DNA from 2 places in the Kytococcus sp. Marseille-QA3725 genome. Region 2 is predicted to be linked to the other one. Evidence: predicted binding sites of a transcription regulator. Region 2 holds the regulator's gene; the other holds the start of a gene.
What was found. The regulator HrcA, encoded in region 2, represses chaperone genes, less so after heat shock. The targets are predictions, from matches to a motif close to TTNGCACTCGNNNNNNNCGAGTGCNAA.

Region 1 (10,689 bases), 440 kb from region 2:
GACGAGCTCGTCGGTGTCTTCACCGCCGGTGGCCGACAGCTGCATGATCGGGAAGGCGTCGAAGGCGCCGACGATCACCTCCGGCTCGGAGCCCTCCGGCAGGTCGAGACCGTCGATCTCGGCCTGCAGCGAGGCCTTCGCGTCGTCCAGCGAGGTGCCGTACTCCAGCGTCGTCTGCACCACCGAGAGGCCGTTGGAGCTGGTGGACTCGACCTTCTCCACGCCGTCCAGCTTCTCCGCGGCCTGCTCCATCGGCTCGGTCACCTGCGACTCGACGACCTCCGAGTCGGCGCCGGTCACCGGGGTGACGGCCACCACCAAGGGGAACTCCAGCGAGGGGAGCAGCTCCTGCTTGAGGGAGGTGGTGGAGAACAGCCCCACCACCATCGTCAACAGGGTGGCCAGCGCCACCAAGGCGCGGTTCTTCAGGCTCAGACGGGTGAGAGCAGTCACGAGGGTGCCTCCGAGGGGAGTGACGGGATCGGGGAGGCACCTGGCCGCGAGATCCCCCGGAGATGCCTGCCCGCAGCGGAGTCTATGGGGTCAGGTGGACCGCGACCTGCCGGTCCCCGATGCGGGTGAGCAGCAGGACTGCCCGCTGGGTGCCGCTGGTCCGCAGGCGGCGGCGCAGGGCGGTCGGGTCCACCGCCGACCCGTGCTTGCGCAGCACCAGCTCGCCGACGCCGCAGCGCCGGGCCCAGGCGTTGAGCTGCTTCGGTCGGGGCGGCAGCACCTCCAGCACCCGGTGATTGCGCACCCACGGGCCCTCACCCGGCCGGTCCGCGGTCAGCCACCCGACCCCGGGCCCGGTCTCGGCCGCCCCGTCGTGGGCCAACAGGCCCACCAGCCCGGCCTGGGCGAGGGCGGGGTCCGGCTCCCACAGGTGCGTGCCCAGGTCGTCCTCGCTCGTCAGCACCGGGTGGGCGGGGGCCCCGACCGGTCCCTCGGTGAGGGCGGAGGAGTCCGCCTGCGCCAGCACGGTCCCGTCCGCGGCGAGCCGGGTGGCGCTGCGCGTCCCCGAGGTACCCACCCCCACCCAGAGCACGGCCTCGACGAGGTCGCCGTCGTGGCTGACCCACTGCGCGTCCGCCCCGGGCGGGATGTCGGCGTGCCGCCACCCCGGGCCGACCTTGCACCCGGTGAGCGCGGCCCGACTCGCCAGCTCCAGAACGAGGTCCAGGCTCGGGCGCAGCTGGCCGGGTCCGCTGACCCGTCGGGCGCGCCCGTGGGCGTCCGCCACGCCGGTGCGGCGCGCGGGGTCGAACCAGAGCCCCCAGTCGCCGGGGTCGATGCCCTCCGGCGGCCGCAGCGTGGCGTCGGCCTCGGCCTGCACGACCTCCACTCCCGCCGGGCGCAGGTTGTGCGCGGCGGCGGCCGCCGTCACCGCGTCGGCCTCGACGGCCGTGACCGCCCCGACCGCCTCGGCGATGGCGTGGCTGTCGGCCCCCAGCCCGCACCCCACGTCGGTGACGTGCCCGATGCCGGCGCTCGCGAAGCGCTCGGCGTGAAGCCGGGCCACCTGCCAGCGGGTGGCCTGCTCCAGGCCCGCACGGGTGAGGAGCAGGGAGTCCGCCCGGTCGCCGAACTTCGCGCCCCCCGCCGCGCGGAGCTCGGCCTGGGAGAGCGCGGCCGCGGCCCGACGCGGCCCCACCCCGGCGGCGCGCAGTCGGGCGGCCGCCTGCAGGTCGTCGGCACCGGCGCCGGTCACCTCGTCCACCAGGGCGTCGAGCGCGGGGTCCGTGCCGGGGGCCACCGAGTGCAGCACCCCGGCGTCGTCGAGGGCGTCCTCGTCGAACGTTGGGGTGTCGGTCACGGTGGGTCCTCTCCTCGGCTGGGCCGTCTCGCACCCGGCGGTCCCGGGTGCGGTGGCGGGCGGGTGGCCCAGTCTCGCACCGGCGCCGGGCCCGCCCCCGCTGCTCCCTAGAATGGCGCCCTGCCGCGCGGCAGGGCGGTCATCCGGTCGGGACGAGGAGGGGTCTTGCCACATCGCACAGTGGGTCGGGCACTGCTGTGGGCGACGGGGGTGCAGGCAGCGGCCCAGGCGGCGGCGGTCACCGGGCTGGTGGTCAGCAACCGCCGGCGTCGACGCCGCACGCCGCCGGTCCGCTCGTTCCCGACCGTGGAGCCGGTCGACACCGCGACAGGCCGCAGCACCATCACCACCTACACCTTCGGCCAGGACGTCTACCGGGACATGCTCGAGGCCATCGAGTCGGCCCGCGAGGAGATCCTGTTCGAGTCCTTCATCCTCAAGGACGACGCCGTGGGCCGGCGCTTCAAGGAGGCGCTCGTCGCGGCCTCCGAGCGCGGTGTCGCGGTGTACGTCATCTTCGACGGCCTCGCCAACCTGGTCGTCTCCCGGGAGTTCAAGCGCTGGCCCGAGGGGGTGCACAAGCTGGAGTTCCCGGTGCTGCGCCCGCAGGTGCTGCTGGGCCCGCGCCACTGGGGGCGCGACCACCGCAAGATCCTCGTCGTGGACGAGGAGGTCGGCTTCGTCGGCGGGTACAACATCGGCGAGCAGTACGCGACGCAGTGGCGTGACACGCACGTGCGGGTGACCGGGTCGACCACGCTGGAGCTCGCCGACGTCTTCGTGGACTTCTGGAACCGCTACCGGCGCCCGGACCAGCCGGTGCTCGCCGACGTCCTGGGGCGTGAGTGGGGGCAGCCGGTGCAGGCCTTCCGCAACGTGCCCTCCAAGCTGCTCTTCCCGATCCGGGGCATGTACCTGGAGGCGATCGACCGGGCCGCGGAGTCGGTGTGGATCACGCAGGCCTACTTCATCCCGGACCCGGAGATCCTCGAGGACCTGCTCAGGGCCCGGCGCCGCGGGGTGGACATCAAGGTGATCCTGCCCGAGCGGTCCAACCACGTGGTCGCGGACTGGGTGGCGCGCTACTACTTCGAGAAGCTGCTCGAGGGCGGGGTCGAGCTCTGGCTCTACCAGCACGCGATGGTGCACGCGAAGACCGCCGTGATCGACGGCCGGTGGGCCACCGTCGGCACCACGAACATCGACCGCCTGTCGCTCACCGGCAACTACGAGGTGAACCTCGAGATCGTCGACGAGGGCCAGGCGCGCCACATGCAGGAGGTGTTCGAGCACGACCTCACGAACTGCCGCCGGCTGACGCTCGAGGAGTGGCGCAGCCGCGCCTGGTGGGCCCGTGGCATCGAGCGCCTGCTGCAGCCCCTGCAGCCCCTCCTCTGAGACCGTCCCCGCACCTCCGCACGCCTCTGGCACTCGAGTTGACCGAGTGCCAGAGGCGTGCCTAGATTTGGCGCTGGCACTCAGCGCCGCCGGGTGCCAGCTGCCGGGACCACCGCGACGGGCCCGGGAGTCGCACACCCGCCGGCGCCGACTCGAAGAACTCATCGCGTGCACCGGGGTCACCGGTGCCGCTCCCAGAGAGAGGAAGGTCCCATGGCCACCATCAAGCCCCTCGAGGACCGCATCGTCGTCAAGGCCGTCGACGCCCAGCAGACCACCGCCTCCGGCCTGGTCATCCCCGACACCGCCCAGGAGAAGCCGCAGGAGGGCGAGGTCATCGCCGTCGGCCCCGGCCGCTTCAACGAGGACGGTGACGAGCGCGTGCCGATGGACATCTCCGTCGGCGACCGCGTCATCTACTCCAAGTACGGCGGCACCGAGGTGAAGTACGACGGTCAGGAGGTGCTCATCCTGGGCGCCCGCGACGTGCTGGCCATCATCGAGCGCTGAGCGCACGAGGCGCCGGGAGAACCGGCACCGCCCCGCGAGCCACGCCCGGAGCCCTGAGGGCGGGGCGTGGCTCGCGTCGTACCCCCTGACTCACTGCAAGGAGGGCCTTCCATGGCCAAGATGCTCGAATTCAACGACGACGCCCGCAAGGCGCTGGAGCGCGGCGTCAACCAGCTCGCCGACACCGTCAAGGTCACCCTCGGCCCCAAGGGCCGCAACGTCGTGGTGCAGCGCGCCTACGGCCAGCCGATCATCACCAACGACGGCGTCACCATCGCCCGTGAGGTCGAGCTCGAGGACTCCTACGAGAACCTCGGCGCCCAGCTGGTCAAGGAGGTCGCCTCCAAGACCAACGACGTCGCTGGTGACGGCACCACCACCGCGACCGTGCTCGCCCAGGCGATGGTTCGCGAGGGCCTGCGCAACGTCGCCGCCGGCGCCAGCCCGGCCGGCGTGAAGCGCGGCATGGAGAAGGCGGTCGAGGCCGTCGACTCCCACCTGGTCAACGCGGCCCGCCCGGTCGAGGGCAAGGAGGAGATCGCCAAGGTCGCCGCCCTCTCGGCCCAGAACCCCGAGGTCGGCGAGCTGCTGTCCGACGCCTTCGACAAGGTCGGCAAGGACGGCGTCATCACCGTCGAGGAGTCCTCCACCACCGAGCTGACCCTCGACTACACCGAGGGCATGCAGTTCGACAAGGGCTACCTGTCCCCGTACTTCGTCACCGACAGCGAGCGGATGGAGGCCGTCCACGAGGACGCGCTGATCCTCATCCACGGCGGCAAGATCTCGAACATCGCCGACCTCATGCCGCTGCTGGAGAAGGTCGTCGAGACCGGCAAGCCGCTGGTCATCATCGCCGAGGACGTCGAGGGCGAGGCCCTGTCGACCCTCGTGGTCAACACCGTGCGCGGCAGCCTGAAGGTCGCCGCCGTGAAGGCCCCGGGCTTCGGTGACCGCCGCAAGGCGATGCTGCAGGACATCGCGATCCTGACCGGCGCGGAGGTCATCTCCGAGGAGGTCGGCCTCAAGCTGACCTCCGCCGGCGTGGAGTCCCTGGGCTCGGCCCGCCGCATCCAGATCACCAAGGACGCGACCACCATCATCGACGGCCGTGGCGACGCCTCGGCGGTCGAGGAGCGCGTGGCCCAGATCCGCAAGGAGATCGAGAACACCGACTCCGACTGGGACCGCGAGAAGCTGCAGGAGCGCCTGGCCAAGCTGGCCGGCGGCGTGTGCGTCATCAAGGTCGGTGCGCACACCGAGACCGAGCTGACCGAGAAGCAGCACCGCGTCGAGGACGCCGTCGCCGCCACCCGTGCGGCCATCGAGGAGGGCATCGTCGCCGGCGGTGGCACCGCCCTGACGCAGGCCGCCGCCGCGCTGGAGGAGCTCCTGGGCTCCACCTCCGGCGACGAGGCCGTGGGCGTGCGCACCGTGCAGGCCGCTCTCAACCAGCCGCTGCGCTGGATCGCCGAGAACGCGGGCCTCGAGGGCCACGTCGCCGCGGCGAAGGTGGCCGAGGAGAAGGCCGGTCACGGCCTGGACGCCGCCACCGGCGAGTACGTCGACATGGTGGCCGCCGGCATCATCGACCCGGTGAAGGTGACCCGCTCCGCGCTGCGGAACGCGACCTCCATCGCCGCGCTGGTGCTCACCACCGACACCCTGGTGGTGGACAAGCCGGTCGAGAAGAAGGACGAGAACGAGGGCCACGGCCACAGCCACTGAGGCCGTCCCACCCGTGCGGCGGGGTCGGGTTCCTGCGGGGGCCCGGCCCCGCCGTCGTCGTGCCGGGCGCGGGTGCGATGGGGGAGACTGGGGGCATGAGCCAGTCACCCGAGCCCCTGCGCGTGTCCATCTCCGACGACTTCATCACGCTCGGGCAGGTGCTCAAGCTGGCCAACGTCGTCGACGACGGCGCCATCGCCCGTGAGGTGATCCAGGCCGGTGACGTGTCGGTCGACGGCGAGACCTGCACGCAGCGGGGACGCAAGCTGCGCCCCGGGCAGGTGGTGGGCACCCCGGTGGGGGAGATCCTCGTCGAGCGCTCCTGACCGGGGCCACGGGGGAGGGCGCGGCATGGCCGCGCCACCGGCTCAGGCCGTCCGCGGCGCCTCCCGGCGTGCGATGAGCTGCTCGCGCTCGGACTCCGAGAGCCCACCCCACACCCCGTAGGGCTCACGGGCGGCCAGGGCTTGCTCACGGCACGGGTCGATGACGGGGCAACGGGCGCAGACGAGCTTGGCCTTCTCCTCCCGCCGGCGGCGGCGCTCTCCCCGCTCCCCCTCGGGGTGGAAGAACTCCTCCGGGTCGGTGGTCCGACACAGGCCCTCGAACTGCCAGTCCCAGAGATCGGCGACGGGGCCGGGTTGGCGTGCAGTGCTGTCCATGGGTTACCTCAGACGTGCGAGACGGGTTCGTGTCGGTCTGCCGGACGACATTTCGTGGTCCGACTCGTATTTCCTACCCCGATGATGGACATCTCATGCACTTGAGTCGAGTGATCCCTGCCACAGCGTGCAGGTCGCTAAACTTCTCCCATGGAGAACCCGGACACTTTCGCGCCCATCGGACTCACCTACGACGACGTCCTGCTCCTCCCCGGCGAGAGTGACGTGATCCCCAGCGAGGTGACCACCACCACGCGCATCAGCAAGCGGATCGAGGTCGCGATCCCGATGCTCTCGGCCGCCATGGACACCGTCACCGAGGCCCGCATGGCCATCGCCATGGCCCGCCAGGGGGGCATCGGCATCCTCCACCGCAACCTCTCCATCGCCGACCAGGCCGCCCAGGTGGACCGCGTCAAGCGCTCCGAGAACGGCATGATCAGCGACCCGGTGACCACCACCGTCGACGCGACCCTCGGTGAGGTCGACGAGACCTGTGGTCGCTTCCGCGTCTCCGGCCTCCCGGTCGTCGACGAGGGCGGCCGTCTGGTCGGCATCATCACCAACCGCGACCTGCGCTTCGAGACCGACATGGAGCGCACGGTGGGCGAGGTCATGACGCGCACGCCGCTGGTCACCGCGCCGGTCGGCGTGGACAAGCACGAGGCGCTGGCCAAGCTCGCCGAGCACAAGATCGAGAAGCTCCCCCTGGTGGACGACGACGGCGTGCTCCGGGGCCTGTTCACGGTGAAGGACTTCACCAAGACCGAGCAGTACCCGTTGGCGACCAAGGACGACGCGGGTCGTCTCCGCGTCGGCGCGGCGGTCGGTTTCTGGGGTGACTCCTGGGAGCGGGCCATGGCCCTGGTCGACGCCGGGGTGGACCTGCTGGTGGTGGACACCGCCCACGGCCACTCCCGCGGCGTGTGCGACATGGTCGCCCGCCTGAAGGCCGAGCCGTCGGCCGCGCACGTGGACATCATGGCCGGCAACGTGGCCACCCGCGAGGGTGCGCAGGCCCTGGTCGACGCCGGGGTGGACGCCATCAAGGTGGGTGTGGGCCCCGGCTCCATCTGCACCACCCGCGTGGTGGCCGGCGTGGGCGTCCCGCAGATCACCGCCATCCACGAGGCCGCGAAGGCCGCCGGCCCCGCCGGGGTCCCCCTCATCGGCGACGGCGGCCTCCAGTACTCCGGCGACATCGCCAAGGCCCTGGTGGCCGGGGCGGACGCCGTCATGGTGGGTTCGCTGCTGGCCGGCTGCGAGGAGTCCCCCGGCGAGATGGTCTTCATCAACGGCAAGCAGTTCAAGAGCTACCGCGGCATGGGCTCGCTGGGTGCCATGCAGTCGCGCGGCCGCGGGGTCTCCTACTCCAAGGACCGCTACTTCCAGGGCGACGTCTCCGAGGACGACAAGGTGATCCCCGAGGGCATCGAGGGCAAGGTCGCCTACCGCGGCCCGCTCTCCGCGGTGGTCTACCAGCTCGTCGGCGGTCTGCGGCAGTCGATGTTCTACGTCGGCGCCCGCACCCTGTCGGAGGTGAAGGAGAACGGCCGCTTCGTGCGCATCACCACCGCCGGGCTCATCGAGTCCCACCCGCACGACGTGCAGATGGTCATGGAGGCCCCCAACTACACCGGCCGCTGACCCGCACCGCCGGGCCTCGCGGGGGTCCCGACCGGTCTTCCGGTCGGGACCCCCGCCGGTAGGGTGGCGGTGTGAACGAGATCGAGATCGGCCGTGGCAAGCGGGCGCGTCGCGCCTACTCCTTCGAGGACGTGGCGGTGCTCCCGAACCGTCGCACCCGGGACCCCGAGGAGGTGTCCACCTCCTGGCAGATCGATGCCTACCACTTCGACCTGCCCGTGATGGCGGCGCCGATGGACTCGGTGATGTCGCCGAGCACGGCCATCGAGTTCGGTCGGCTGGGCGGTCTGCCGGTGCTCGACCTCGAGGGTCTGTGGACCCGCCACGACGAGCCGGAGGAGCTGCTGCGCCGCATCGCGAAGGCCGACCCGGCCGAGGCGCGGGCGACCCTGCGTGAGGCCTACTCCGCCCCCATCCGGCCCGAGCTCATCACCGCGCGCCTGCAGCAGCTGCGCGAGGCCGGTGTGACCGTCGCCGGTGCGCTCTCGCCGCAGAACACGCAGCAGTACTGGCGTGACGTCGTGGAGGCCGGGGTGGACCTCTTCGTCATCCGTGGCACCACGGTCTCGGCCGAGCACGTCTCCAGCCAGGCCGAGCCGCTGAACCTCAAGCGCTTCATCTACGAGCTCGACGTGCCGGTGATCGTCGGTGGAGCGGGCTCGTACACCGCCGCGCTGCACCTGATGCGCACCGGGGCCGCCGGCGTGCTGGTGGGCTTCGGCGGCGGCGCGGCGCACACCACCCGCCTGACGCTCGGCATCCACGCGCCGATGGCGACCGCGGTCGCCGACGTGGCCGCCGCGCGCCGCGACTATATGGACGAGTCCGGTGGCCGGTACGTGCACGTCATCGCCGACGGCTCGATGGGGCGCTCGGGGGACGTCGTGAAGGCCGTCGCCTGCGGTGCCGACGCGGTCATGCTCGGCGCTGCCCTGGCCCGTGCGGACGAGGCCCCCGGCAGCGGCTTCCACTGGGGCGCCGAGGCGTGGCACGAGAAGCTGCCGCGCGGCGAGCGCGTCGAGGTGGGCACGGTCGGCTCGATGGAGCAGATCCTCACCGGTCCCGGCGACACCGCCGACGGCACGACGAACATCGTCGGCGCCCTGCGGCGCGCGATGGCGACCACCGGCTACTCCGACCTCAAGGAGTTCCAGCGCGTCGAGGTCGTCCTCGCGCCCTACCAGGGCGCCTGAGCCCTTCCCTCCGACGACGCGGGCCCCGGGTATCATCGGGGCCTGCGTCGTGTGCGGCGCCGACCGGGCGGGGGAGCCATCGCGGACCACCGCCACACCCGCGACCGTGGGAGATCCCGTGAGTACCACCTCTTTCGTCCACCCTTCCCGGGCGCGCGCTGGTGCCGCCCTGTTCCTGACGTCGGCCCTGGCCCTGTCGGCCTGCTCCGGCGGCGAGGAGGGCGGTGACGCGCCCGAGCAGGAGAGCACCGCCTCCGCGTCGGCCGGGGAGTCCTCGTCGGCCGACGCGTCGGGTGGGGCCACGGAGTCCGGCGAGGGGGAGTCCGGCGACGCGGAGGCCACGACCGGGTCCGGGAGCGGCGAGTCGGGCGACGGGGCGAGCGGGAGCGAGTCCCCGGCCTCCGGGGGGTCCTCCGACGACGGTTCCGAGAAGGCGTCGGCCCCCCTGGAGCCGTCGGACCCCGAGAAGCCGGCCAACGAGACCTTCCTGCGCCAGGTGGACACCATCAAGGGCGACATCCGGCCCAAGTCCGTGGTCTCCAACGACCGCGGCAAGGTCATCGCGAACAACATGATGTACCAGCACACGATGACGGTGTACGACGCCGAGAGCCACGACCTGGTGCACACCATCAGCGACGAGGTGGACCTCGACGACTTCGACACCGAGGGCAGCGGCACCGTGCAGGGCGCCCCGGTGGAGGCCGCGTTCACGCAGGACGGGAAGACGGCCTACGTGACCAACTACCAGATGTACGGTCCGGGCTTCAGCCCGCACGGTGGCGACCTGTGCGAGAAGGGCGAGGTCACCGACAAGGGCTACATCTACGAGGTCGACGTCGAGTCGGGTGAGGTGAAGGACGCCTTCGCCGCCGGGGCCGTGCCCAAGTACGCGGCCATCAGCCCGGACGAGAAGACGATGCTCGTCTCCAACTGGTGCGACTACAACCTGTCGGTCATCGACCTCGAGTCGGGCGACGAGACCGGGCGCATCGAGCTGGGCCGCTGGGCCCGCGGCATCGACTTCGCCCCCGACGGGACGGCCTTCGCCACCGCCATGGGCACCTCGAACGTCTACAGGATCGAGCCCGGGGCCAAGAAGGCCGAGGTGTTCGCGACGCCCGGCGAGCGCATCCGCCACGTCGTGGTCTCGCCGGACGGCAAGTACCTGTACGTGGTCGCCTCCGGTGCCTACAAGCAGTACGAGACCAGCCGCATCAGCAAGCTCGACGCCAGGACCGGCAAGGTGCTCGGCGAGGTGCACACCGGCAACGAGCCGCGCTCCATGGACATCTCCGGCGACGGCACCGCGCTGTACGTCGTGAACTACTACAGCGACTCCATGAGCAAGATCGACACCGAGACGATGGAGGAGATCCAGGAGGTGCCGGCCGGTCACCACCCCATCGGCATCACCTACGACGACGCCACGCACAAGGTGTGGATGGCCAACTACGTGGGCTCTATCCAGGTGTTCGACGACACGGCGGAGAGTCCCGGGTCCGACGAGTGACCCACAGCCCCCACGCGCGCGCCTGGCGGTACTTCCGGTCCACCCCCCGGTGGTGGGTCCTCGCCGCGGTGGTGGTGGGGCTCGTGGTGCTCTTCTGGCGCCTCGGGCTGTGGCAGCTCCACAACGCCACCGAGGACGGACAGCAGAAGGCCCTCGAGGAGGCTCGCTCCCGTCAGCCGGCGCCGCTCGAGAAGGTGCTGCCGGTCGGGGAGTCCTTCCCGGCGG
Region 2 (10,689 bases):
CCGGGGTGAAGGACGTCCGGCAGTCCAAGGTCGGTGACACGGTCACCAGCCAGCGGGAACCGGCGAACGACCCCATCGGCGGCTACAAGGACCCCAGCCCGATGGTCTACTCCGGCCTGTACCCGATCGACGGCTCGGACTACCCGACGCTGCGCGAGGCGCTGGACAAGCTCAAGCTCAACGACGCGGCCCTGGTCTACGAGCCGGAGACCTCCGCGGCCCTGGGCTTCGGCTTCCGCGTGGGCTTCCTGGGCATGCTTCACCTGGAGATCGTCCGGGAGCGCCTGGAGCGCGAGAACAACCTGGACCTCATCTCCACGATGCCCAATGTGATCTACACGGTCACGATGGAGGACGGTACCGAGGTGGTGGTCACCAACCCGAGCGAGTTCCCCGAGGGCAAGGTGCACAGCATCACCGAGCCGGTCGTGAAGGCGACGATCCTGACCCCGAGTGAGTTCATCGGCTCGGTCATGGAGCTGTGCCAGTCGCGCCGCGGCACGCTCGGTGGCATGGACTACCTGTCCGAGGAGCGGGTGGAGATGCGCTACACGCTCCCGCTGGCGGAGATCGTGTTCGACTTCTTCGACAACCTGAAGTCCCGGACCAAGGGCTACGCCTCCTTCGAGTACTCCGAGGCCGGCTACCAGGAGGCCGAGCTGGTGAAGGTCGACATCCTGCTGCAGGGCGACCAGGTGGACGCGTTCAGCTCGATCGTGCACAAGGACAAGGCCTACGCCTACGGGGTGGAGATGGCCGGCAAGCTCAAGGAGCTCATCCCGCGCCAGCAGTTCGAGGTGCCGATCCAGGCCGCGGTGGGCTCGCGCATCATCGCCCGCGAGACGATCCGCGCCATCCGCAAGGACGTGCTCTCCAAGTGCTACGGCGGTGACATCAGCCGCAAGCGCAAGCTGCTGGAGAAGCAGAAGGAGGGCAAGAAGCGCATGAAGATGGTCGGCACCGTCGAGGTGCCGCAGGAGGCCTTCATCGCCGCGCTGAGCCAGGACGGCGAGAAGGGCAAGGACGCCAAGTGAGCTCCGGGGCGCAGGGTTCCGACGCGCCGTCGGGGGGCGAGCAGGCAACCGGCGACGAGCCCACCGGTCGCGACGCGGTGGGCGGAGGCGTCCGGCCCGAGGGCGCGCCCCGCAAGGGGGCCGCTGCGCCGGCCGGTGCCGCGCTGGAGCACGCGGGCGTCTCGCGAGGTGACGCCGAGCGGCTGCCCGACGGGCGGCTCAAGCGGGTGACCCGCTCCTACGTCGTGCGTGGTGAGCGGCCCGATCCGCGCCACGCGCAGGCCTGGGAGAAGCACGCCGACCGACTGGTGGTGGAGCCGCCGCGCACGACCGAGCCGCTCTCCGTGGACCCGGGGTTCCGCTTCGACGCCGAGGCCGTGTTCAGGCGCCGGGCGCCTCTGGTGGTCGAGATAGGTGCCGGGTCCGGCGACGCGGTGGCGGCCCACGCGGCGGCCCACCCGGAGATGGACCACGTTGCCATCGAGGTGTGGCACCCCGGGGCCGCGCAGATCGTCAGCCAGCTGGCGCACGCCGGGCTGGAGAACGTGCGCGTCATGGAGGTCGACGCCGCGCGGGCGTTCGCGACGATGTTCCAGCCCGGTTCGCTGACCGAGGTCTGGACCTTCTTCCCCGACCCGTGGCCGAAGGCCAAGCACCACAAGCGCCGGCTGGTGAGCACCGCGCTGGCCGACGACGTCGCCCGGGCGCTGGAGCCCGGCGGCGTGTGGCGGCTGGCCACCGACTGGGCCGACTACGCCTGGTGGATGCGGGACGTCGTCGAGGCCTGCGAGGCGCTGGAGAACCCGTACGTCGGTGAGCGGGCGGCCGCGGAGGACCCGTCCGGCGCCCACCGGGGCGGGTTCGCCCCGCGCTTCGAGGAGCGTCCGGTCACGCGGTTCGAGCGCAAGGGGCTCGGGGTGGAGCGCGTCGTGCGGGACGTGGTCGGCCGGCGGGTCTGAGGCGTGCCCCAGCTCCCCGACGGCGACCCCGCACCCCGCGACGGACGTCTGCCCGACGCCTCCCTCGCGTCCATGCGGCAGGGCACCTTCTCGCTCTACCTGCACGTGCCGTACTGCTCGGTGCGCTGCGGCTACTGCGACTTCAACACCTACACGCTCACCGAATTGGGGGATGCCACGGGAGCCTCCCTGGCCACCTGGGTCGACGGGGTGGCCGCCGAGCTGGACCTGACTCGCGCGGTCCTCACGGCGGACGGCGGCCCGCTGCCGGTGGTGGACACCGTGTTCATCGGCGGGGGAACGCCCTCGCTGCTGGGCGCGGACGACCTGGGGCGGGCGCTGGGTGTTGTCCGGGAGCGCTTCGAGGTGACCCCTGACTGGGAGGTGACCACCGAGGCGAACCCCGACCAGGTCGACGAGTCCTTCGCAGATCGGTTGGCCGCTGCGGGATTCACGCGGATGTCGGTGGGCATGCAGTCCGCGGTGCCTCACGTGCTGGCCACCCTGGACCGGACCCACGACCCCGCGAACGTCGAGCGGGCCGTGCGTGCGGCGCAGTCGGCTGACCTGGCGGTCTCGGTGGACCTCATCCACGGCACACCGGGGGAGTCGCTCGAGGACTGGCGCACCAGCATCGAGTCCGCGTTGGCCCTGCGCCCGGACCACGTCTCGGCCTATGCCCTCACCATCGAGGAGGGAACGGCGCTGCATCGGCGCGTGGTGCGGGGTGAGCTGCCGGTGCCGAGCGAGGACGACCAGGCGGACAAGTACGAGCTGGCCGACGACCTGCTGGCCGCGGCGGGCTACGCCTGGTACGAGCTGTCGAACTGGGCGCGCACCGAGCGCGGTCGGTGCCGGCACAACGAGCACTACTGGGACGGCGGGCACTGGTGGGGCGTCGGGCCGGGGGCCCACAGCCACGTCGGCGGCACACGCTTCTGGAACGTCAAGCACCCGAGGGCCTGGGCCCAGCGTCTGGCCGAGGGGTCGCCGGCGGCAGCACGGGAGGTGCTGACGCAGGAGCAGGTCACCGAGGAACGCGTGATGCTCGGCATCCGCCGGCGCGAGGGACTGCCGCTGGCCGCCGTGCCGGAGGCGGGGAGGGCTGCCGTGGCCGGCCTCATCGCCGACGGTCTCGTGGAGGGGGCCCCGGTGATCCGGGAGTCGCGGCTGGTGCTGACGCGACGGGGGCGTCTGCTGGCCGATCGAGTGACCTTCTCGCTGCTCGGCCTGTGAGCTGAACCCGGCCTGGCCCGGGCCCGTCCACAGCGAATCGGTCAGGGGCCGAGGTTGTCGGTGGGAACCCGTAATCTGAGTACATCAGTTCGAGGAGGTGTCGGACTGGATGACTCCGACGGGTCCTGTGGGCTGGAGGGAGGGGGAGACGGTGCGGATCGAACGGGAGCCACGAGGCGGTGGCCTCTGGAGTGGCGACATCCGGCGGGGTGCGGAGACCCGGGGCGAGCAGGCGCTGGACGGGACCCTGGTGGCCGTGCACGCCATGCGTCGTGCAGAGGCCGCGCTCGTGGAGGCGCTGGTGGAGGTCCACCGGGAGGTGGCAGCGGCCCTGGAGCGGCTGCACGACGAAGGAGAGGATGTGGCCTGTCGGGAGGCGGATGCCCTGGCGGCGACGGTGGACGAGTTCGTCGCGGCCAGCGGTGAGTCCCGGCGGTTGGTGGGGCTCGTGGCCAGTGGCCCCGGGGGCGTCGGGTGTGCGCTGGAAGCCCTCCGCGAGGGGCGGGCCTCGCTGTCGCGCGTCCTGGACTGGAGCAGCGCGACGGGGCACCTGGGAACGGACGTGGCCGTCGGCATCGGGGAGGGCGTGATGACGCGCGGGCGGGACGGCCAGCCGCGTTCGTCACCCGCGTTCCGGACGGCGTTGCGCCGACGAGTGCGACAGGCGGAGGCAGCCGATCCGCAGGCAGCGCGACGCAAGCGGGAGGAGACGTTGGTGCTTCGGGGTGCGTGGACAGCGCCCGGAGAGGACGGAACGGCTGAGCTGACCGTGAGCGGTGAGACCACGAGGGTGGCCGCTGCCTGGGGACGGCTCGACGCCGCATCTCGTCGTGCGAAGGCCGCCGGGGACGAGCGCACGCTGGGCCAGTTGCGCTCTGACCTGCTGCTGGACCTGCTCCTCGTGGGGCAGCTGCCCGGTGCGGTCACCCAAGGGGCATCGAGTCAGCCGCCCGTCTGCACCTCCTGTGGAGTGGTGTCCGCGGACTGGTGGCCCCTGCCCGTCGTCGGCGATCCGGTGCTCCCTCCCGCGCGGTGCACCGTCGTGGTCGGCCTGGACGTGCTGGTCGCCGGTACGGGGGAGGGCGAGGTCGCGTCACTGCCGACAAAGCCATCTGCGGGCGCACCTCTCGGCTGGGTCCCGGGTTTCGGACACCTCGATCCGGAGCACGTCCGCGCGGTGGCGGTGCGGGAGGGGTCCGTCTGGCGACGGCTCGTGGCCGACCCGGTGTCGGGTCATGCCCTCACCGTCTCGCCGCACGAGTACCGGCCGACGTCGTCGGTGGCGCGCTTCGTCAGGGCGCGGGACGGACTGGCCCGTGACCCCGGTTCCGGTACGGAGGCCGACCGGTGCGAGATCGACCATGTCGTGCCCTTCGACGACGGTGGCACCACCACACCGGACAACCTGCAGTGCCTCTCGCGCCGAGGACACGCGCGCAAGACGAAGCGGCAGTGGGTGGCGTCCGTCCAGTCGGACAGTGCGATCGAGTGGACCTCCCTCCTCGGGCGGACGTACACGACCGACCCGTTCGACTACCGGGAGCTGTGAACGGAGAGGGCGGGGAACGTGTGTGTGGGGCCGGGGCACGGGAGGGCGGAGGGGAGGCGTGGGTGTGGGGCGCCGGTAGCCGCTGGCGTGCTGGGGTGTGAACCGCTGCCCTGACGCACCGGGACCTGGACGTGCCGGGGCCCCGACATACCGGCGCCTGGGCGCACCGGTGCCCGGCAGTGGTGGTCTGCCGGGCACCGGTGTGGGTCCTCGTGGACGGTCGCCGTGGACTGCCCTTGACCGTCGTGGACGGCCGCCGTGGGAGGCGCGGGATCAGGTGAGGATCTTCAGCTCGATCGGGTACTCGTACGGCTCGCCCCGGGAGGCCTTGATCGTCGCGCTGATGGTCCACCACAGGTACAGCACCGTGAACACCAGGAACGCGAGCAGCGTCAGGGGCAGGGCGAGCCCGAAGGTGATGAGTGTGATGATCCACGCCGACCAGAAGGCGATCGTCGCCACGACGTGGAAGTTGAACGAGCCCGCGGCGGCACGTCGTACGAACGGGTCCTTGTCCTGGTACACAGCCCACACGATCAGCGGGCCCAGGAAGGGGAGCCAACCACCCGTCAGCACGGTGGCGATGATGCCCGAGAGGTGGCAGAACATGGCGACGAGCTTGTCGTTGCTGTCGGCGCCGGTCCGATTCATGTGACCCGTCTGCGGGCTCGGGCCGGTTCCGTGCTGGTGGCCCGGGCCGGTGTGGCGGTCTTCGCCACCCGGCCAGGGCACCTCGGGACTCCGGGGACTGTCGGTGGTGGGGTTCCAGGACTGGGTACCGTGCCCGGGGCCGGGCGGGGGAGGTGTGGTGGTCATGTCGTCAGTGTGCCCATGTGGTCCGCACCGTGCGTGCGCCCACGGGCGGACCTGTGGACGGCGCACTCCGGCCCGGTGTCAGCCCAGCGGGACGTCCCCGACGGTGACGAAGTCGATGAGCTCCTCGACCCTCCCCAGCAGCTCGGGCTCGAGGTCCGTGTAGTCCTCGACGGTCGCGAGGATCCGCTTCCAGCCCCGGGCCACGTCGGCCTGGTTCTCGTGGGGCCACCCGAGCTCGGCGAGGATGCCGTGCTTCCAGGAGGTCCCCTTCGGGATGACCGGCCAATGCGTCCACCCCAGCCGCTGCGGCCGCACCGACTGCCAGACGTCGACGTAGGGGTGCCCCACGATCTTCACGTGCCGGGCGTAGCGCGGGGTCCGCCGTGCCTCCTCGACGACGCGCGACTCCTTGGTGCCCGGCACGAGGTGGTCGACGAGCACCCCCATGCGCCGGTCGGCGGTGGGCCGGAACTCCTCGATGACGCCGCGCAGGTCGTCCACGCCGTCGAGCATCTCGACGACGACGCCCTCGACGCGCAGGTCGTCGCCCCACACCTTCTCGACCAGCTCGGCGTCGTGACGGCCCTCGACGAAGATGCGGGACCCGACGGCCACGCGCGCCGGCGCGTCGGCGACCGCCTTGCTGCCGCTCGCCGTCCGCCCCGGCGCCACGCGTCCCGCGGGCCGGGGGGATGCCGCGCGCTTCGGCGCCACCAGCGTTACCGGCTTGCCGTCCACCCAGAAGCCAGGACCCATGGGGAACCCCTTGGTGCGTCCCCGCGCGTCCTCCAGGTGCACCACGTGCTGCCCGCCGGCCTTCTCCACCGATACCACGGCACCCACCCAGCCGGTGGCCACGTCCTCGACCACGGTCCCCGGGGTCGCCTCCACCTCCTGGCTGCGTCCGCGGCGAGGCCGCTTCCAGTCCCCGGCCAACACGTCGGTCCCGTACCTGTCCATGGCCGCACAGGGTACGGCGGGCAGCGAGCGATGACGCGTAGACTGGCACTTGGCGTGTGCGAGTGCCAGAGTCGGTGGGCCGTGGCGGCAGCTCGCGACGCCCCACGAGACCACGCACGACGGACCCGTCAGGAGGAGACCGATGTCCGGTGAACGCCGCATGCAGGTGCTGCGCGCCATCGTGGAGGACCACGTGCGCACCTCCGAGCCGGTCGGCTCCCGCAGCGTCCTGGAGGGCCACGGACTGGGCGTCTCGGCCGCCACCATCCGCAACGACATGGCGATGCTGGAGGCCGAGGGGCTGATCCAGGCCCCCCACACCTCCGCCGGCCGCGTGCCGACTGACGCCGGCTACCGACGCTTCGTCGACGGCATCGAGCAGCTCCGGCGCCTGTCCCCGGCCGAACGACGCGCCATCCGCGACTTCCTGGCCGACCCGATGGACCTCGACGACGTGGTCGAGCGCACGGTGCGCCTGCTGGCCGCCCTGACGCACCAGGTGGCCGTGGTGCAGTACCCCTCGCTCACCCGGTCCACGCTGCAGCACGTCGAGCTGGTGCCGGTCGGCTCGCGCACGATGGTGGTGATCATCACCGACAGCGGACGGGTCGAGCAGCGCTTGGTCGACCTGCCCGAGGCGACCGCCTCGGAGGACCTGCGCGTGGTCCGCGACCGCGTCAACGGCGCCGCCGCGGGGCAGCCCTTCTCCTCGGCCCGCAGCGCCCTCTCCGAGGTGACCCGTCGCTTCCCGGAGGACCTCGCCCTGGCCGCGGTGGCCGAGGTGGTGACCGGCACGCTCGCCGGGGAGCGTGAGGAACGTCTCGCCTTGGCCGGGACCTCCAGCCTCGTGCGCCACACCACGGACTTCGGCGCCTCGCTGGAGGACGTGATCTCGGCCCTGGAGGAACACGTGGTGCTGCTGCGGTTGTTGCAGTCCGCGGACCCGGGCGACCTCGCCGGCGGTGCCCGGCCCGGGGTCGCGGTCTCCATCGGGACCGAGAACGACCACAGCGGACTGCAGACCACCTCGGTGGTCAGCAGCACGTACGGTCAGGACGGCGTGGGATCCCTCGGGGTCCTGGGCCCGACCCGGATGGACTACCCCGGCACCATGGGGGCCGTGCGGGCCGTGGCCGCATACCTCTCCCAGGTGCTGGAGCACCGGTGAGCCCCGCCGGCCGACCCGAGCACCACCCCGACAGCCACCCCCGACCCGCAGCCGCCGGCCCCGCCGGCGCGGAGAGCGCATGAACGACTACTACGAGACCCTCGGTGTTTCCCGCGACGCGACCGCGGAGGAGATCAAGCGGGCTTACCGCAGGAAGGCCCGTCAGCTGCACCCGGACGTCGCCCCCGGCAAGGAGGATGAGTTCAAGCAGGTCGGCCAGGCCTACGACGTGCTGGGCGACGCCCAGAAGCGCGCCGCCTACGACCGCGGCTCCGACCCCTACGCCGACCCGACGGCCGGCTTCGGCGGTGGTGCCGGCGGTGCCTTCACGTTCAGCGACATCATGGATGCCTTCTTCGGTGGCCAGGGCGGCGCCGCGGGCCCGCGCTCGCGCCAGCAGCCCGGGCAGGACGCCCTCGTGCGCCTGGACGTCCCGCTGCGCACGGCGGTGTTCGGCAACACCGAGGACCTCACCGTCGAGACCGCGGTGCGCTGCTCGGTCTGCGAGGGCGACGGCACGGCCCCGGGCACCGGCACCCGCACGTGCGACGTCTGCCACGGCCAGGGCCACGTGCAGCAGGTGCAGCGCTCCTTCCTCGGCCAGGTGATGACCACCCGCCCGTGCGGTGCCTGCCAGGCCACCGGCGAGGTCATCATCGACCCCTGCACCAACTGCCACGGCGACGGCCGCGTGCGCGAGCGCCGCACCCTGAAGGTCAAGGTGCCCGCCGGCGTGGACACCGGAACGCGCATCCAGCTGGCCGGTCAGGGCGAGGTCGGTCCCGGTGGCGGACCCGCCGGCAGCCTCTACGTCGAGCTCAACGTGGTGGGCGACGACACCTTCACCCGGGAGGGCGACGACCTGCACTGCTCGGTGGAGCTGCCGATGATGGCCGCGGCGCTGGGCACCACGGCGACGGTGGAGACCTTCGACGGCACCGAGCAGGTCGAGATCCCCGCGGGCACGCAGCACGGGACGGCGTTCACGCTGAACGGCCTGGGTGTCGGGCACCTGCGCCGTGACGGGCGGGGCGACCTGCACGTGCACGCGAACGTCGTGACGCCCACCCGCCTCGACGGTCGGCAGAAGGAGCTCCTGCGCGAGCTCGCCCGGATCCGCGGCGAGGAGCAGGCCACCGGCACCATCACCTCCATGGAGCAGCACGGCGGCGGGTTCTTCGACCGCCTGCGCGACGCCTTCACGGGGCGCTGATGACGCTGCCGCTCTTCCTGGCCGAGGGTGACCTCGCCGCCCCGGGGGAGTCGTTCACCCTGGCCGGCGACGAGGGGCACCACGCCGCGACGGTGCAGCGCATCGGCGTGGACGAGGAGGTGCTCGTCGCCGACGGTGCCGGCTGCGGGGTGCGCGCACGCGTGACCGCCACCTCCAAGTCGACCCTGGACCTGGAGGTGCTCGAGGCGCTCACCGAGCCGTCCGGGCGCCCTCGGCTGGAGCTCGTGCAGGCCCTGGCGAAGGCCGGGCGGGCCGAGCAGTCGCTGGAGACCAGCGTGGAGATCGGCGTCGACTCGGTCGTGCCCTGGCAGGCCGAGCGCAGCATCAGCCGCTGGGCGGGGCCCAAGGCCGACAAGGGGCGCACGAAGTGGGCCCAGGTGGTGCGCGCGGCGACCAAGCAGTCGCGTCGCCTCTGGGAGGCCCCGGTGGAGCCGCTGGTGGACACCGTCGCGCTCGCCGAGCGCATCCGCGCAGGTGTCGATGCGGACGAGCTCACCCTGGTGCTGCACGAGGTGGCCACCGACGGCCTGCTCCCGACGCTGGGATCGCTCGTGGCGGAGCAAGGACAGCCCGGTCTGGTGCGTGTGGTCATCGGCCCCGAGGGTGGGATCAACCCCGCCGAGCTGGAGCGCCTCACCGCCGCCGGCGGGGTGCCCGTCGTGCTGGGCCCCCACGTCCTGCGCACGAGCAGCGCGGGCCCGGTGGCCCTCGCGCTGCTCTGCGGTGCCCTCCGCTGGTGAGGGGGCGCGGCTAGGCTGGCTGGTATGAGCACCGCCGACTGCCTCTTCTGCAAGATCGTCACCGGGGACGTGCCCGGCGACCGCGTGCTGGAGTCCGACCGCTCGCTCGCCTTCCGCGACATCGACCCGCAGGCGCCCACCCACGTCCTGGTGGTGCCGAAGGACCACCACGCGAACCTGGCCGCCGTGGCGGTGGACGACCCGCAGTCGGCCACCGACCTGCTGCAGACGGTCGCGCGCGTGGCCGACCAGGAGGGCCTGGCCGGGGACGGCTACCGGGTGGTGGCCAACACCGGCACGCACGGCCAGCAGTCCGTGGACCACGTGCACCTGCACGTCATCGGGGGGCGCCAGCTGCAGTGGCCTCCGGGCTGACCCGGGGCCGGTGGCACCCGGCCGCCCAGCGTCCGGGTCGCGTGTCCCTGCCACCGCCTAGAATCGGGGCACGATGACTGAGCACACCCCCGATTCCCGGACCACGGGATCCTCCCCGGACCAGACGTCCCGCTCCCAGAACGACGACCGGGCACGATCCGGCGCCGGGACCCGCACCACCTCGGTGGTGACCCTGCCCGAGGGGGTGTCGCTCGTCTCCCTCTGGGGTCCGCAGGACCAGCTGCTCCGGACGATCGAGCGCGCCTTCCCGGACGTCGACCTGCTGGCCCGCGGGGACGAGCTGCACCTGGAGGGGCCGGTGCAGGAGGTCTCGCTCACCGAGCGGCTCGTCGAGGAGCTGCTGGTGATGGTGCGCGGCGGCCACCCGCTGACCGCCGATGCGGTGGAGCGGTCAATCGGAATGCTCCGTGCCCGCACCGCGGAGCGCCCGGCGGACGTGCTGACGCAGAACATCATCAGCAACCGCGGCAAGACCATCCGCCCCAAGACGCTCGGCCAGAAGCAGTACGTCGACGCGATCGGCCAGCACACCGTCGTGTTCGGCATCGGCCCGGCGGGCACCGGCAAGACCTACCTGGCCATGGCCAAGGCGGTCGCCGCGCTGCAGGCCAAGGAGGT

Region 1: groES (co-chaperone GroES) is a predicted target of HrcA. The motif match lies at 3,238-3,264, and genes of this name have one in related genera.

What each region holds. Positions count from the first base shown of each region.
Region 1 covers NZ_JBUCLA010000001.1:1,464,244-1,474,932, reverse strand. Annotated here, with positions in the region: gene ACY8FT_RS06765 (efflux RND transporter permease subunit) at 1-453, opposite strand, end outside; gene ACY8FT_RS06760 (THUMP-like domain-containing protein) at 536-1,813, opposite strand; gene ACY8FT_RS06755 (phospholipase D-like domain-containing protein) at 1,979-3,211, shown strand; gene groES (co-chaperone GroES) at 3,425-3,721, shown strand; gene groL (chaperonin GroEL) at 3,833-5,449, shown strand; gene ACY8FT_RS06740 (RNA-binding S4 domain-containing protein) at 5,545-5,775, shown strand; gene ACY8FT_RS06735 (WhiB family transcriptional regulator) at 5,818-6,111, opposite strand; gene guaB (IMP dehydrogenase) at 6,262-7,758, shown strand; gene ACY8FT_RS06725 (GuaB3 family IMP dehydrogenase-related protein) at 7,830-8,951, shown strand; gene ACY8FT_RS06720 (YncE family protein) at 9,070-10,464, shown strand; gene ACY8FT_RS06715 (SURF1 family protein) at 10,461-10,689, shown strand, end outside.
Region 2 covers NZ_JBUCLA010000001.1:1,022,518-1,033,206, reverse strand. Annotated here, with positions in the region: gene lepA (translation elongation factor 4) at 1-1,034, shown strand, start outside; gene trmB (tRNA (guanosine(46)-N7)-methyltransferase TrmB) at 1,031-1,972, shown strand; gene hemW (radical SAM family heme chaperone HemW) at 1,976-3,208, shown strand; gene ACY8FT_RS04690 (HNH endonuclease signature motif containing protein) at 3,360-4,757, shown strand; gene ACY8FT_RS04685 (DUF4870 domain-containing protein) at 5,031-5,408, opposite strand; gene ACY8FT_RS04680 (DUF3097 domain-containing protein) at 5,652-6,533, opposite strand; gene hrcA (heat-inducible transcriptional repressor HrcA) at 6,676-7,701, shown strand; gene dnaJ (molecular chaperone DnaJ) at 7,781-8,914, shown strand; gene ACY8FT_RS04665 (16S rRNA (uracil(1498)-N(3))-methyltransferase) at 8,914-9,675, shown strand; gene ACY8FT_RS04660 (histidine triad nucleotide-binding protein) at 9,700-10,050, shown strand; gene ACY8FT_RS04655 (PhoH family protein) at 10,124-10,689, shown strand, end outside.